Regions from separate parts of the Blautia sp. MSJ-36 genome, predicted to be linked through region 3. Evidence: predicted binding sites of a transcription regulator. Region 3 holds the regulator's gene; each other region holds the start of a gene.

Region 1 (4,959 bases), 120 kb from region 3:
TGTTCTTTGCAAGAAGGCCGATGGCTTTTACAGCCGCAGCTCCTGCCTGAGCAACAGTCTCCGGGATATCCTTTGGTCCCTGACATACACCAGAAAGGAAGATTCCTGCTGTGGGTGATTCTACAGGACGAAGTTTTGCATGGGCTTCTGTGAGGAAATTGTTGGTGTCAATACTTGCAGTAAGCATAGTAGCAATCTTACGTACATCCGGATTCGGCTCAATGGCTGTTGCAAGAACTACCATATCTGCTTTCTTGAAGATCTGCTTATTATCAAGAAGATCCGAGCCCTGAACAAGAAGTGTTCCATCCGGCTGCGGAATTACTTTTCCTAACTGACCTTTGATGTAGTTTACGCTATACTGCTCAACTGCTCTTCTGTAAAACTCATCAAAGTTTTTACCTGGTGTACGGACATCAATATAAAATACCGTCACATTGGTATCCGGATATTTATCACGGATCAGCATGGCATGTTTTGCTGTGTACATACAGCAGATCTTGGAACAGTATGGCTTTCCGCGGTCATCCGCACAACGGCTTCCCACACACTGGATAAATACGATCTCTTTCGGTGCTTTTCCATCGGAAAGGCGCTCAAGATGTCCTTTTGTAGGTCCTGCAGCATTCATGATACGCTCCAGTTCCAGGGAAGTGATCACGTCTTTACTCTGGCTGTATGCGTATTCATCATACCGGTCGAGTTTGATGGTATCAAATCCTGTTGCCACTACGATAGCTCCGTATTTCTGTGTCACGATCTCGTCCTGCTGATCATAATCAACAGCTCCTGCCTGACATACCTTGGAACAGACACCGCATTTACCGGTCTTGAATTTCAGGCAATGCTCCCGGTCGATTACCGGAACATTTGGGATGGCCTGGGCAAACGGCGTGTAGATGGCTGTCCGGTTGTTCAGGCCTCTGTTGAATTCGTTAGGGATTTTTTTGGACGGACATTTCTCCTGACAGACACCGCAGCCTGTACATTTGTCCATGTTGACACTGCGTGCTTTTTTGCGGATATCAACGGTGAAATCTCCTACGAAACCGGAAACCTTTTCCACCTCACTGTATGTATAGATATTGATCTTTTCGTGGGCTGCAGCCTCCACCATTTTCGGGGTAAGGATACATGCGGAACAGTCCAAAGTAGGGAAGGTTTTGTCAAGCTGTGACATTCTTCCGCCGATACTTGGCGTTTTTTCCACGATATCAACTTCATAGCCTGCATCAGCAATATCAAGGGCTGTCTGGATTCCGGCGATACCGCCTCCGATGATCAGTGCTCTCTTTGTAACGCGGCTTTCTCCCGGCTGAAGGGGAGTATTTAAATTTACTTTTGCTACTGCTGCCCTTGCAAGGATCACTGCTTTTTCTGTAGCTTCCTGCATATCCTTGTGGATCCAGGAACAGTGCTCACGGATGTTTGCGATCTCCACCATGTATGGATTCAGGCCTGCTTTTTCCGCTGCTTTGCGGAAAGTTGCCTCATGCATACGCGGGGAACAGGAACAGACAACCACACCTGTGAGATTTTTTTCACGGATGGCTTCCTGAATCCTGGACTGACCTGCCTCGGAACACATATACTGGTAATCCTCGGCGTGAACAACACCCGGCTCTTTCGCTATGACTTCCACAACTTTTTTTACGTCTACCGTAGCGGCAATATTACTTCCGCAATGACAGACAAATACACCGATTCTCTGCACGTTCTCACCTCCTGTATCTTCTGAATGCACTTACCAGCAGCTGCTGAGGAAGATCCGGATCAAGAAGTTCCGGGATCTCATCTGGTGAAAGATAGTTGCCACCTTTTTCCCGGACAACAAGCTGTCTTGCCCCGTCAATGATCTTTCCGGGTTTTACGTCTCTCGGACAGCGCTCCACACAGGCAAAACAGGAAAGGCATTTCCAAAGGGATGCTGAATTTACAAGTGCTTCGATATTTTCATTGATCACATAGGATACAAACTGATGAGGTTTGATATCCATCTCGTCAAAAGAAGGGCAGGTTGCGGAACATTTGCCGCATTTCATGCATTTTAAAGGATTGGTTCCACTGATCTCCTTTATTTTTTCCGCAGCAGAATGGTTATCTCTCATTTTGCCACCTCCTCTTTGACGCCAAGGGCTTCTGCCAGAAGCTCTGTAAAATAGTAAACCGGCAGTCTGTTTCCGGCATTTTTATTCAGATTATATTTGCACAGTGGACAGGCAGTGATCAGCATATCTGCGCCAAATCCGGCTGCACTTTCTTCGATCTTTTCACACATATTCTGTGACATTTCTTTTTCTTTCAGGGATATATATCCTCCACAGCATTCATTTCTGTAAGGATAGATCACAGGCTCAGCGCCAAGGGCACGGATAAAATCCTCCATGATCCTTGGATTTTCCGGATCATCAAATACCATGATCTTTCCAGGTCTCAGAAGCAGACATCCGTAATAGGCTCCGATCTTCTTTCCGGTAAAAGGATTTACTACTTTTTCTTTCAGTTTATCAAAACCGACTCTGTCCCGGAGAACCTCCAGATAATGGAGAACGGTTGTCTCTCCTTCATAGGGAGCTTCCAACTGCATATAATTGTTGGCTCTGGTCCGGATATCTTCCACATTTTTCATATCATCATTGACACGCTTGATCACATGATGACAGGCTGAACAGATCGTCACCAGATCCTGGCCTTTTTCTTTTGCCTGGTTTAACGCACGGACGGAAGAAAGCTTTGTTGCGATCTCGTCTGTGCCAAGCGGATAAACACCACCACAACACTGCCAGTCCTCGATCTCCTCAAGCTCAAACCCAAGGGCTGCGGCACTGGCTCTGGCATACTCATCCAGATCTTTGGCCTTTGTTCTCAGGGTGCAACCCGGATAATAACTGTACTTCATACTTTTCATTATCCTTTCTTAGTCTAAAATCTGACGGTTTAAATGCATCTTTTTTATCTAAATATTGTTTATTTTTTAACAATATATACATAAAAAAAGGAAACCTGACTAACACTTACTTGAGAATTTTTCTTAAAAGTGCTCAAATAAAAGAGGTAAAACACTCTTCCTCCGCAATTAAGAAGTGTATTAGCTCGATTTCTTGAACCATCATAACACGATATTCTTATTTCTACAAGTCATTTCCAGTAATTTCTTGTGTTTTTTTTAACACACTTTTGAAAATTCTTCTCATTAATGACACGGTGTTGTGATTTCCTGTGACATAAAAAAGCTCCGGATTTCTCCGAAGCTTTTTTCAATCAGTAAATAATGATCGGGTATCCCGCATCAATCGTCTCATAGATCAGTGCCGCCTGATCCTTTGGCAGGTTGATACATCCGTGGCTTCCGTTGGTCTTATACCGGTTTCCTCCAAAAGAAGACTGCCAGGAAGCATCATGAAGGCCCTGTCCGTAGACAAAAGGCATCCAGTAATTGACTTTTACATTGTATCCATACTCTGCACTTGACAGATTATACGGGCTTGCTTTGTAGGCAATGGGCCATGCACCACGGTATGTTTCCCGGCCCTTCACCGGTTTTCCGCTGACAATATCCGTTTCTGTCACAAGGTTTCCATCTTTATAAAGCCACAGATGCTGGGCATCCAGGCTGACTTCTATGTAGCTGCCTGCAAGATCGTCAGTTCCGTTTCTCTGATAACCGGTTTTGCTGTAAACGGGATCACGGGTAACTGCAGTACCACTTTTCAGATCTTCCACAAGCTGTGCGTACTCTCCGTCCTGGTCGATCCGGTATCCGTACTCATTCCCCTCAATGGTCACATCCGTTCCCGTTGAGGTATGAAAAGTACGGGGAACATAAATGGTATTGTATTTGTTGGCAAGATCGCTGATATAGGTTTTGATGGCATCCTCATCCAGAGTCAGGGTCTCACCTTCTGCTTTCAGCCAGGAACTGATGGTGTCTGCATCCAGCACAACCGTTTCACTTCCAAATGTGTAAGTCACTGTGGAACTCCTATATTTCTTCAGCTGGTCATTCAAACCTGCCACTTTATTTTCCATATCTTCCGTTGCTGTCACTGCCGGACTGATATATACATGCTTGTTCAACGGTACTGTAATGGCATCCCCCAGAAGAGCTGTATCAAATGCCGCATTCAGATTTGTGTCCACGGTGGTCTCCAGTTTATCCGGATCAATCTCCGTGCCCTGTACCTGTTTCACAAGGATGAATTCTTTTTTCTCCTCATTGTACTGAATGGATGCATCGGTGGAAGATTTTCTTTCTTCCGTTCCGAAATTGGAAAGATCCAGAGCCTGTTTTTCCTGCTCCTCATCTTCCTCGATCTGGCATTCCAGATTTACGTTTTCTTCCTTTGGAAAAATCTTCCGGTTCTCTTCTCTCTGTTTCTGAAGGTCTGTAAGCTTATTCAGAAGATCTTCCTCATTGAGGCTGTACCCCAGATCTTTGAGCGTCATGCTGTAAACCTCCTTGTCATTTTCCTGAAAAGATACCGGCCGGTTTTCAAATTCCGCAGCAATTTTTTCTTCTGCCTGCTTTGCGTCCAGCCTGGAAACCTCCACTCCCCACACGGAAATTTTCCGGCCCAGTGTGTTGTGATCTGCCATGTATGTGTAGCCAAATAACCCGGCCACAGCCAGGATTGCTGCGGCAATACAGATCCCAAGTATGATCTTCAGTGTCTTTTTACTGATGGTTGATTTTTTCTCCATACCCTTATCCCTCGAGTCTTATGTATTATATGTTATGTTGTCACATTGGCTGTTATTATAATACAACGAATCCCCCTCTTCTGTAAAAATGATTTATCCAGGATCCGCCTGAACCGGTAAAAAAAGACAGACTGCCACTCCTCGCGAAAATCTGTCCTTTCATACGTTTCTTTTTTATGTTTCTGTCAGCAGTATTTCCGAACGGATCTTCTGCTGCTTATTCCGGCATTACGATCTTACCTGCGATCGCACAGGCTG
Region 2 (4,959 bases), on a different contig from region 3:
TTCAGATCTTTCATATCCAGGACATCGGTACGGAGGATCGGTTTTGGCATCTCATCTCGTGGATCTCTGGCCGGTTTTTCCAGCTCTTTTACGATATCACGAAGAGTTGGCTCACCGATTTCCAGCTCTTTCGCCAGTTTTCCGTAATCGCGGATCTGTCTGGAAATGCCGGTAAGTTTACGCTCTGCCACATCTTCCGGTGTGTAACCGAGTTTTTCCAGGAGTTTTTTTGCTGCGTCGTAGCTCTCCGGATGAACACTGGTTGCATCCAGAGGATTTTTGCCCCCTGTGATCCGTGTGAAACCTGCACACTGCTCAAAGGCTTTCGGACCAAGCTTGGCAACTTTGAGAAGTTCTCTTCTTGTCTGGAAACGGCCGTTTTCCTCACGGTAAGCGACGATATTTTTTGCGATGGCCTTGCTGATTCCGGAAATGTATTCCAGAAGGGATGCGGATGCCGTATTCAAATCCACACCGACCTTGTTTACACAGTCTTCCACAACACCGTTCAGCGCTTCCCCCAGTTTCTTCTGGTTCATATCATGCTGATACTGGCCCACACCGATGGATTTCGGGTCGATCTTTACAAGCTCTGCCAGCGGATCCTGAACTCGTCTTGCGATGGATGCGGCACTTCTCTGTCCCACATCGAAATTCGGGAACTCTTCTGTTGCAAGCTTGCTTGCAGAATATACGGAAGCACCTGCCTCGTTGGTGATCACGTACTGAACTTTTTCCGGGATCTCCTTGAGAAGTTCCACGATAATCTGCTCGGACTCTCTGGATGCAGTTCCGTTTCCTACGGAAATCAGGGTTACGTGATATTTACTGATGAGTTTTTTCAGGGTTTCCTTGGCTGCACGGATCTTGGTCTCGTTGGTTGGCGCTGTTGGATAAATCACGGTGGTATCCAGAACTTTTCCGGTCGGATCTACCACTGCCAGCTTACATCCTGTACGGAAGGCCGGGTCCCATCCAAGAACGACCTGTCCTGCGATTGGAGGCTGCATGAGAAGCTGCTCCAGATTTTTGCCAAAGACATGGATGGCACCGTCTTCTGCTGCCTCTGTAAGAGCGCTTCGGATCTCACGCTCAATGGCCGGTCCGATGAGACGTTTGTAACTGTCCTCAATGGCTTCCTTCAATACCGGTGTGGTATTAGGATTGTCACGGACGATCACCTGTTTCTCCAAATAACGGATAATCTCTTCCTCCGGTGCAAGAATCTTCACAGTAAGGAATTTCTCTTTCTCGCCACGGTTCAGGGCAAGGACACGATGACCTGCAAGCTTCTTCACCGGCTCCTCGAAATCGTAATACATCTCGTATACGGACTGCTCTTTCTCATCTCTCGCAGTAGAGCAGATCGTTCCTTTATCCATAGTTCTCTTACGGATGTTGATACGATAGTCCGCCTCATCGGAAATATGCTCTGCAAGGATATCTCTGGCGCCGCTGATGGCTTCTTCCACAGTTTTGACTTCTTTTTCTTCGGAAAGAAATGCTTTTGCCTCTTCTTCAAGAGGTTTCTTCGTCATCTGAAGAAGAATGATATCAGCCAGCGGTCCCAGACCTTTTTCCCTGGCGATGATGGCACGTGTACGGCGTTTCGGGCGGTATGGGCGGTAAAGGTCTTCTACCACAACAAGTGTCTGAGCTGCCTCGATCTGTTTCTTCAGTTCCGGAGTCAGCTTGCCCTGCTCCTCAATGCTTCCGAGAACCTGGGCTTTTTTGTCCTCAAGATTTCTTAAATAGGTAAGTCTCTCGTTAAGGTTACGAAGCTGTTCGTCATTGAGAGTACCGGTTGCTTCTTTACGGTATCTGGAAATAAAAGGAATGGTGCAGCCTTCGTCGATCAGTTTGACTGCTGCCTCGACCTGCCATTTCTCAACGTTCAATTCTCTGGTAATTACCTGAATAATATCCATTTTTATCTTTCTCCCGTTGTTTCAAATTTGCCTGAGGCTGCATTTCCCTCTTTACACAGCTTCTGACATTTATCAAAGATCAATCTGTGCGATCACGTCTTTCAGAGCATTAGCGCTTGCGTGAAGCTTCTCTGTCTCCTCCTCGGTCAGAGGAACACGGACAATTCGTTTCACACCATTCGGTCCGATGGAAGCCATAGTGCTAAGACATACGTCTTCAATGCCATACTCTCCGTGAAGCATGGTTGATACACTGACTATTGTATCAGATGCTGCAAGAAGAAGCGAGCAAAGTCTGCAGACAGATACGGCTACCGCATAAAATGTGGCACCTTTCTTGGCAATAACAGTTGATCCTGAAGTATGAACATACTCCAGAACTTCCTCTCTGTCAAGTGGCGGCAGATCTTTCTGATCCTCATGAACGATCTTGTCAAATTCATCAAGGGTCGCACCTGCAACAAAGGCTCTTGACCACGGTACAAAGGAGGTATCTCCGTGCTCTCCGAATACATAGGCGTGAATATTTTTCTCCGATACGCCATAGTGCTGGGAAAGTCTGCAGCGGAGACGGGCAGTGTCCAGTGCAGTTCCGGAACCAAGGATCTGACGCTCCGGAAGACCGGAAATTTTTGCAAATGCATACGTCATAATGTCACATGGATTACTTACAATAATATAAAGCGCCTTAGGAGCCACCTTTACGATCTCCGGAGTGATACTTTTCATGATGTTGACATTAGTCTGTGTCAGCTCGATACGTGTCTGTCCTGGCTTTCTGGCAATACCGGAAGTGATGATGACAATATCAGAATCAGCTGCATCCGGATAATCTCCTGCCACGATGGAGATCGGTTCACGGAAACTGGTTCCCTGGTCAATGTCCATGACCTCGCCCTCTGCCTTCTGTTTGTTGATGTCGATCAGGACGATTTCTGAGGCAATGCTCTTCTGTGATAAGGTGTAGGCGATGGTTGCACCTACGCTTCCTGCTCCGATGATCGTAATTTTACTGCTCATGTTTGTTCTCCTTTCAGCGTTGTTTGTCACATAAATAACAATTTTAATTACACACATTCAAACATAACATAAAATATAGTTGTATGCAATAAAATTATGGCTGTATTTTCCAGGATGTTTTGCGTTAATTATTGATGTAATTCAAATTTCTTTTTATATATTCTGTCTTTTTTTTTATTATTCTGTGTATTGATCTGTTATTTTTTTGTCGATATAAGGGTAAAAAGGTAGAATATCTCCTTATACATGAACATAAAAACCCCGGGAACTTCCTGGATTATGTGAAGTTCCCGGGGTTTTTGACTTAGTCATAACCGAATAACTGCTTTGCAGTTAATTCGGTTATTTTTTTGCCTGTGCAAGCGCTTTCTGTGCTGCTCCCAGAATACCCTCAGATGAAAGTGTTGCTCCACTGACGGTATCAATACCATCTGCAGTCTGATTTGCCATGATCTGAGGATAAATGGTATTCCATGCCTCATTAAAGAATTCCGGAGTATCATTATTCGTCTGTGTAATCTCAACAATCTGACCTCCTGAGATGGTTACGGTCAGTCTTGTTTTTCCGCCATATCCAAAAGCTGATCCCTGATAAGTTCCATCGATATACATTCCTGCGGGGGTCGGTTCCGGCTCTTCGGTAGGCTCCGGTATTACATCAGGATTCTCCGGATCTGGAGTCGGTGTTACATTTGGATCTTCCGGATCGATTGTCGGTTCCGGTGTTGCCGTTGGAACCGGCGTTGCGGTCGGCTTCGGCGTTGCCGTTGGTTTTGGTGTTGCCGTTGGCTTTGGTGTCGGTTTCTTTGTCGGAGTTGGAGTTACTTTCTTACCATATTCCGGATTAAGTGCAGACTTCAGAGCCTTTTTCACAGCATTCAGAATTCCGTTGGAAGAGTAGGTTGCTCCGCTGACGGTATCAATATCGTCTACATAATCCGTTCCCACAATCTGCTCTTCCAGCACACTCCATGCTTTTTCGAAAAACATCGGAGTATCTGAGTTTTCCTGTTTTACCGCTGTGATAATTCCATCCTTGATGGTTACAGTCACTTTTACATCTCCGCTGTAACCTTTTGCGGATGCTTTGTATGTACCATCCAGATATTTTTTCGGACTGTCAGGATCTGGATTTGCAGTTGGCTTTGGTTTCTTTGAAGGGGCTTTTGTTGGCGTTGGTGTGGAGGTCGCCACAGGTGCAGGGGTGACCTGCTGGCTGCTTCCATCTGCCGCTGCCTGGGATAATGCATTCTGAACTGCCTGGATAATTCCGTTGGAAGAATAGGTTGCGCCGCTGACTGCATCCACATTTGGTGTATTTCCCGCAATCATTCTGCTGATTACGCCCTGTGCGGACGCAAAATAGGAAGCAGTTTCGCCGGAAGCGTCCAGGATATCAATGGCTGCAATCTTTCCACCGCTGATGGTTACACGGACGCGGATGGTTCCGCCGAATCCGGTTCCGGAGCCTTCGTAGGTTCCGTCTTTATATCCATTTGCCGGAACATCTGCTACAGGAGTCTGGGTAGAGCCCTGTCCGGCTGCACTGGCATTATTTCTGGCTGATTCTGATACGGTTCTTTTTCCTGAGCTTTTTTTTGCTGCTGTTTTTTTCGTACTTTTCTTGGATGTGCTTTTCTTTGACGTACTGCTCTTTTCTGCTGCTGTACTGTTGTTGTCTGTTGGATCAGAAGTCTCCTCATAACCGAGATATTTTTCCAGTTCAGAAGCAGACATGACCATTGTGTCTGCTTTCTGGACAGATTCCGTATTTGCATCGGAGCCCTGCGCTTTTATACCTGAAAATACAAGTGCCGCAATTACAGCAGCTGCAGGGATCAGCTTCGGCCAGGGTACTTTTGGTGTGCCATTTTCAGCTGGCTTTTTATCTTTTAAATCTTTTTCCATAATTCTTTTTCTCCCCTCTTTTTGTGCGGCTTCTGTCAGGTATATGCTTTTTCGGGCGTTTCCAGTCATTTTCCGAACCGCCACAAAAAATGAGCAGACCTCT
Region 3 (4,959 bases):
TCTTCCCATCAGTGTTACCTCATCTCCGGCTTTTACCTCAGGAATATCCGTAACATCTACCATAAACTGATCCATACATACGCGTCCAAGAATAGGAGCTTTTTTGCCATGGATCAGAACCCATCCTTTATTGGAAAGCTGTCTGGGATATCCGTCCGCATAGCCTACCGGAATGGTTGCCATTCTGGTAAAACGTTCTGTAACAAAAGTTCCACCATAACTTACCGCAGTTCCACGTTCCACATTTTTCACATAGGACACATGGCTTTTCAGTTCCATGGCTGGTGTCAGTTTTATCACATCCCGTTCCACCTCTTCCGACGGATAAATACCGTAAATGGTAATTCCCGCACGGACAACGTTAAGATTTGCCTCCGGCACACGGATAATTCCCGCACTGTTGGAACAGTGGCGTACCGGAATATGGACTCCTCTCTTTTCCAGAAGATCCGCAAAACGAAGATATCTGTCAAGCTGTACAAGTGCCGGAGAACGGTCAAACTCATCTGCTCTGGCAAAATGCGTAAACATTCCTTCAATTACAAGATTCGGAATTTTGGAAACCGCTTCAATCTTTACTGCATTTTCCGGAATATCCGCATATCCGATCCTTGTCATTCCTGTATCCAATGCCAGATGAATATGTACATTTTTTCCGATACGCTCTCCTGCCTTCGCATATTCCACTGCTGTATTCAGATCTGAAATGGTAATCCGGATGTCATTGGCAGCCAGCTCCTCATAATATTCTTCGAATACAATGCCAAGAATCAGGATTGGTTTGGTAACGCCTGCATGACGCAGTTCCAGCGCTTCTTCTGCCGTTGCTGTGGCAAAACCCCAGATATAATCATAATCGTGAATCAGATGTGCAATTGCTCTCGCACCATGGCCATAGCCATCCGCCTTGATCACTGCAATGATTTTTGTTCCTTCTTTCACATTTCTGTGCATTTCCTCAAAATTATGAGCAATGGCATCCAGAGATACCAGTGCCTTGACTCTCTCGTATTTTTTCATGATTTTGACTCCTCTTCACCTATCGCTAAAGCCTGGGGCAGATATTCAATGATATCGCCTGCCAGCATACTGCGCTTTCCTTTTTCAGCGGCTGCAAGATCGCCGCAAAGTCCGTGAAGATAAACACCTAACGCGGCCTTTAAAACCATGGAGGGATGTTCCTCCGTTTTCAGATACATACATAATACTCCTGCCAGAAGCCCGGAAAGCACATCTCCGCTTCCGGCAGTTGCCATACCGGAATTACCGGAAAGGTTCAAATACAGATCGCCTTTCCCATCTGTAATTACTGTACAGGCATCTTTCAGGACACATACGGTACCGGTTTCTTTCGCATAGTCCACTGCGGTCTGTGCAATTGTTCCCTGGATTTCCGATATGGTTCTTACACAAAGTCTGCTCATCTCACCGATATGCGGCGTCAGAATAACATTTTCACCCAGGAATTCCTTCCACTGAGGATGCATTGCCAGAAGATTCAGTCCGTCTGCATCCAGAATCAGTGGCTTTTTCTCCCGGGCGGCTGCCGTAAGAAACCACTGTTCTCTCTCACGGCTGGCCCCCGATGTTCCCAGTCCCGGTCCAATCACAAGGATATCACACCAGGAAAGAAGCTGTTCGTTGGATTCCTCATCAAACCGGGTGCATACCATAGCCTCCGGAAGAAGAATCTGCAATGGAATCCTGTTTTCTTCTACTGTCTGAATTTTTACCATTCCCGCCCCGGCATGAAGAGCAGCACTGGCGCTTAAATAAGCAGCCCCGCACATTCCCTCGCTTCCGGCAACAAATAGAATTTTTCCAAAAGTTCCCTTATTTCCGCCGGGATCACGCTCCGGAAACAGTTTCAGGTCTTCCTGCTCCAGACAACATGCAGATGCCTTTACAGCTTCCTGCTCATAGATTCCGATATCAGCGGTAACAATCTTTCCTGCATACAATCTGCCCGGATAAAAGCAAAGTCCTCTTTTCCGGTAACCAAACGTAACAGTCAGATCCGCGCTGAAGGCAATTCCCATTTCCAGGCCTGTATCTCCGTTTACTCCTGATGGGATGTCAACAGCGATCTTTTTTGCCCGGGCACTGTTCATCTCATGAATAACTTCCGCATAATGTCCCTCGATCGGACGCACCAGGCCTACGCCAAACACGGCATCTACTATAGTAGTATATTCACTCCAGTCCGGGTTATTCACTTCCGGGACCTGATATCCTGTGGCAATTTTATACTGAAGCACCGTTTCTCTGGTCATTTTGTCTTTGTTTCCGACCATGCAGAATTCTGCCCGGATTCCCTTCAGATAAAGCAGTCTGGCAACGGCAATACCATCGCCTCCGTTATTGCCGCTTCCGCATACAACCAGTATTCTTTCATTTTTTTCGAGATATTTCTCTATTTCTTCTACTACTTTCAGTGCTGCCCGCTCCATCAGAACTTCTGATGCCACTCCGATATGATGAATGGTGGCACCATCCAGCTTCTTCATCTCCTCGCAGGTAACAATTTTTTTCATGCTGTGCCCTGCCTCCCCTCTTAATAGAGAAAGCTGCCGTTTCCGGCAGCTTAACACTTTCTACTTTTCCACATGCTCCTGCCTGTATTTACTCAGATTATAAGACAGTGTCATAAGACTTTCGGAAAGATGCACGTTCTCCACAATTACATCATCCGGTGTCTCCAGATCAAGATGTGCAAAATTCCAGATTGCTTTGATTCCGTTCTCCACCAGAATATCTGCCATTTCTTTGGCTTTGTTCTTCGGAAGAGTGAGAATTGCAATCTCTACATTATTTTCTCTCAGGAAAAACGGAAGTTCACTGAGCATCTGAATCTCAAGTCCGCGGACTGCAATACCCTCAAGCACAGGATTTACATCAAAAATTCCCACCAGCTTGAAGCCACGTTTCTCAAAGTCCACATAATTGGCAAGTGCCTGTCCCAGATTACCGGCACCTAAAATGATCATCGGATGAACGATGTCCAATCCGAGAATTTTACCAATTTCCGTATAAAGATAATGTACATTATAGCCATACCCCTGCTGCCCGAAACCGCCGAAATTATTGAGATCCTGACGGATCTGGGAAGCTGTGGTATGCATCTTCTTACTTAATTCATTGGAAGAAATACGCTCTACATTGTCTTCCATCAGCTCTCCTAAGTAGCGGTAATAGCGTGGCAGACGCTTAATCACCGCTTTCGAGATTTGTTTTGTCTCCACGATAGTTCTCCTCCTTACCTTACACTAGGTTAATTATACCGAATTGACATTTTCCTGTCAATTAAAGTTGTGAGTTCTGTACAAATTTCTTCATATTTTTTTAAAAAATTGATTTTTTCTTTGAAATCCTGGCGGTTTCCGTTATAATAGGTGGAGGATTTTCCCTGTTTTATGACCAGACAGAGACAATTCTTTATACAGGAGGACAGTTTTTATGATTTTATCATGTCAGAATATATGCAAAGCCTTTGGCGAAAAAGTAATTTTAAATGACGCATCCTTCCATATTGAAGACCGGGAAAAAGCGGCCCTTATCGGATGCAACGGTGCAGGAAAAACAACCCTTCTTCGGATCATCATGCAGGAAATTTCCGCTGATTCCGGCAATGTTGTTCTTGCACGTGACAAAAATATCGGCTATCTGGCCCAGTATCAGGACATTCACGGGCACCATACGATTTATGAAGAACTTCTTACCACCAAGCAGCACATCATTGATATGGAACGCCGCATCCGTAATCTGGAGCAGGAAATGAACCATGTACAGGGCGAGGACCTGAACCGTCTGATGGAGACTTACACCCGTCTTACCCATCAGTTTGAACTGGAAAACGGTTATGCCTACAAAAGTGAACTGACCGGTGTTTTAAAGGGTCTTGGTTTTACAGAAGAGGATTTTGACAAACAGATCGAGACGCTTTCCGGAGGGCAGAAAACCCGTGTTGCCCTTGGCAAGATGCTTCTCTCCAAACCGGATATCCTGCTTCTGGATGAGCCTACCAACCACCTGGATATGGAAAGTATCTCATGGCTGGAAACCTACCTTCTGAATTATCCGGGAGCTGTATTTATTGTCTCCCATGACCGTTATTTCCTTGATAAAGTTGTCACAAAGGTAGTGGAGATTGAGGCCGGACAGACCCGTGTCTACAGTGGAAACTACTCTGCTTATGCTCTTAAAAAAGCCCAGCTACGCGATGCCCAGTACAAGGCATACTTAAATCAGCAGAGAGACATCAAACATCAGGAAGCAGTCATTGCCAAACTGAAGTCCTTTAACAGAGAAAAATCTATCAAACGTGCCGAAAGCCGTGAGAAGATGCTGGATCGTGTACAGCGTATCGAAAAACCTCTGGAAATTCAGGATCGTATGCGGATTTCCCTGGAACCCCGTGTATTAAGTGGAAACGATGTCCTGCATGTGGAGGAACTCTCCAAGGCATTTCCGGGACAGACTCTGTTCTCCGATATTTCTTTTGATATCAAACGTGGCGAACGTGTGGCACTGATCGGAAACAACGGAACCGGCAAAACTACCATGCTGAAAATTATCAATGGTCTTCTCGAAGCAGATGCCGGAAAATTTTCTCTTGGTTCCAAGGTGCAGATCGGTTATTATGACCAGGAACATCATGTTCTTCATATGGATAAGACTATTTTCCAGGAGATTTCCGATACGTATCCGACTCTTACAGAGACCGAAATCCGAAATATGCTTGCAGCATTTCTTTTTACCGGAGACGATGTATTTAAAGAAATCTCCGCACTTTCCGGTGGAGAACGAGGCCGTGTTTCCCTTGCCAAGCTGATGCTCTCCGAAGCCAATTTCCTGATTCTGGATGAGCCTACCAACCATCTGGATATCGCTTCCAAGGAAATCCTTGAAGAAGCACTGGTAAGTTACACCGGTACTGTCCTTTATGTCTCCCATGACCGT

What was found. Region 3 encodes Rex, which represses fermentation and respiration genes when NADH is low (regulators of the CRP and FNR family bind a similar motif). Its sites were predicted from a motif close to ATTGTTAANTANTTAACAAT; they were not measured.
Region 1: a site for Rex is predicted at 2,963-2,982, ahead of KQI39_RS00395 (CoB--CoM heterodisulfide reductase iron-sulfur subunit B family protein). Genes of this name have one in related genera too.
Region 2: a site for Rex is predicted at 2,971-2,990, ahead of KQI39_RS03980 (L-lactate dehydrogenase). Genes of this name have one in related genera too.

The regions. Positions count from the first base shown of each region.
Region 1 covers NZ_JAHLPQ010000001.1:79,924-84,882, reverse strand. The annotation lists gene KQI39_RS00405 (4Fe-4S binding protein) at 1-1,714, opposite strand, end outside; gene KQI39_RS00400 (4Fe-4S dicluster domain-containing protein) at 1,719-2,108, opposite strand; gene KQI39_RS00395 (CoB--CoM heterodisulfide reductase iron-sulfur subunit B family protein) at 2,105-2,899, opposite strand; gene KQI39_RS00390 (L,D-transpeptidase family protein) at 3,262-4,701, opposite strand; gene KQI39_RS00385 (3-isopropylmalate dehydratase large subunit) at 4,919-4,959, opposite strand, start outside.
Region 2 covers NZ_JAHLPQ010000003.1:145,448-150,406, reverse strand. The annotation lists gene KQI39_RS03985 (Tex family protein) at 1-1,928, opposite strand, end outside; gene KQI39_RS03980 (L-lactate dehydrogenase) at 2,001-2,948, opposite strand; gene KQI39_RS03975 (FMN-binding protein) at 3,291-4,856, opposite strand.
Region 3 covers NZ_JAHLPQ010000001.1:195,648-200,606, reverse strand. The annotation lists gene alr (alanine racemase) at 1-1,020, opposite strand, end outside; gene KQI39_RS00905 (NAD(P)H-hydrate dehydratase) at 1,017-2,534, opposite strand; gene KQI39_RS00900 (redox-sensing transcriptional repressor Rex) at 2,595-3,242, opposite strand; gene KQI39_RS00895 (ABC-F family ATP-binding cassette domain-containing protein) at 3,457-4,959, shown strand, end outside.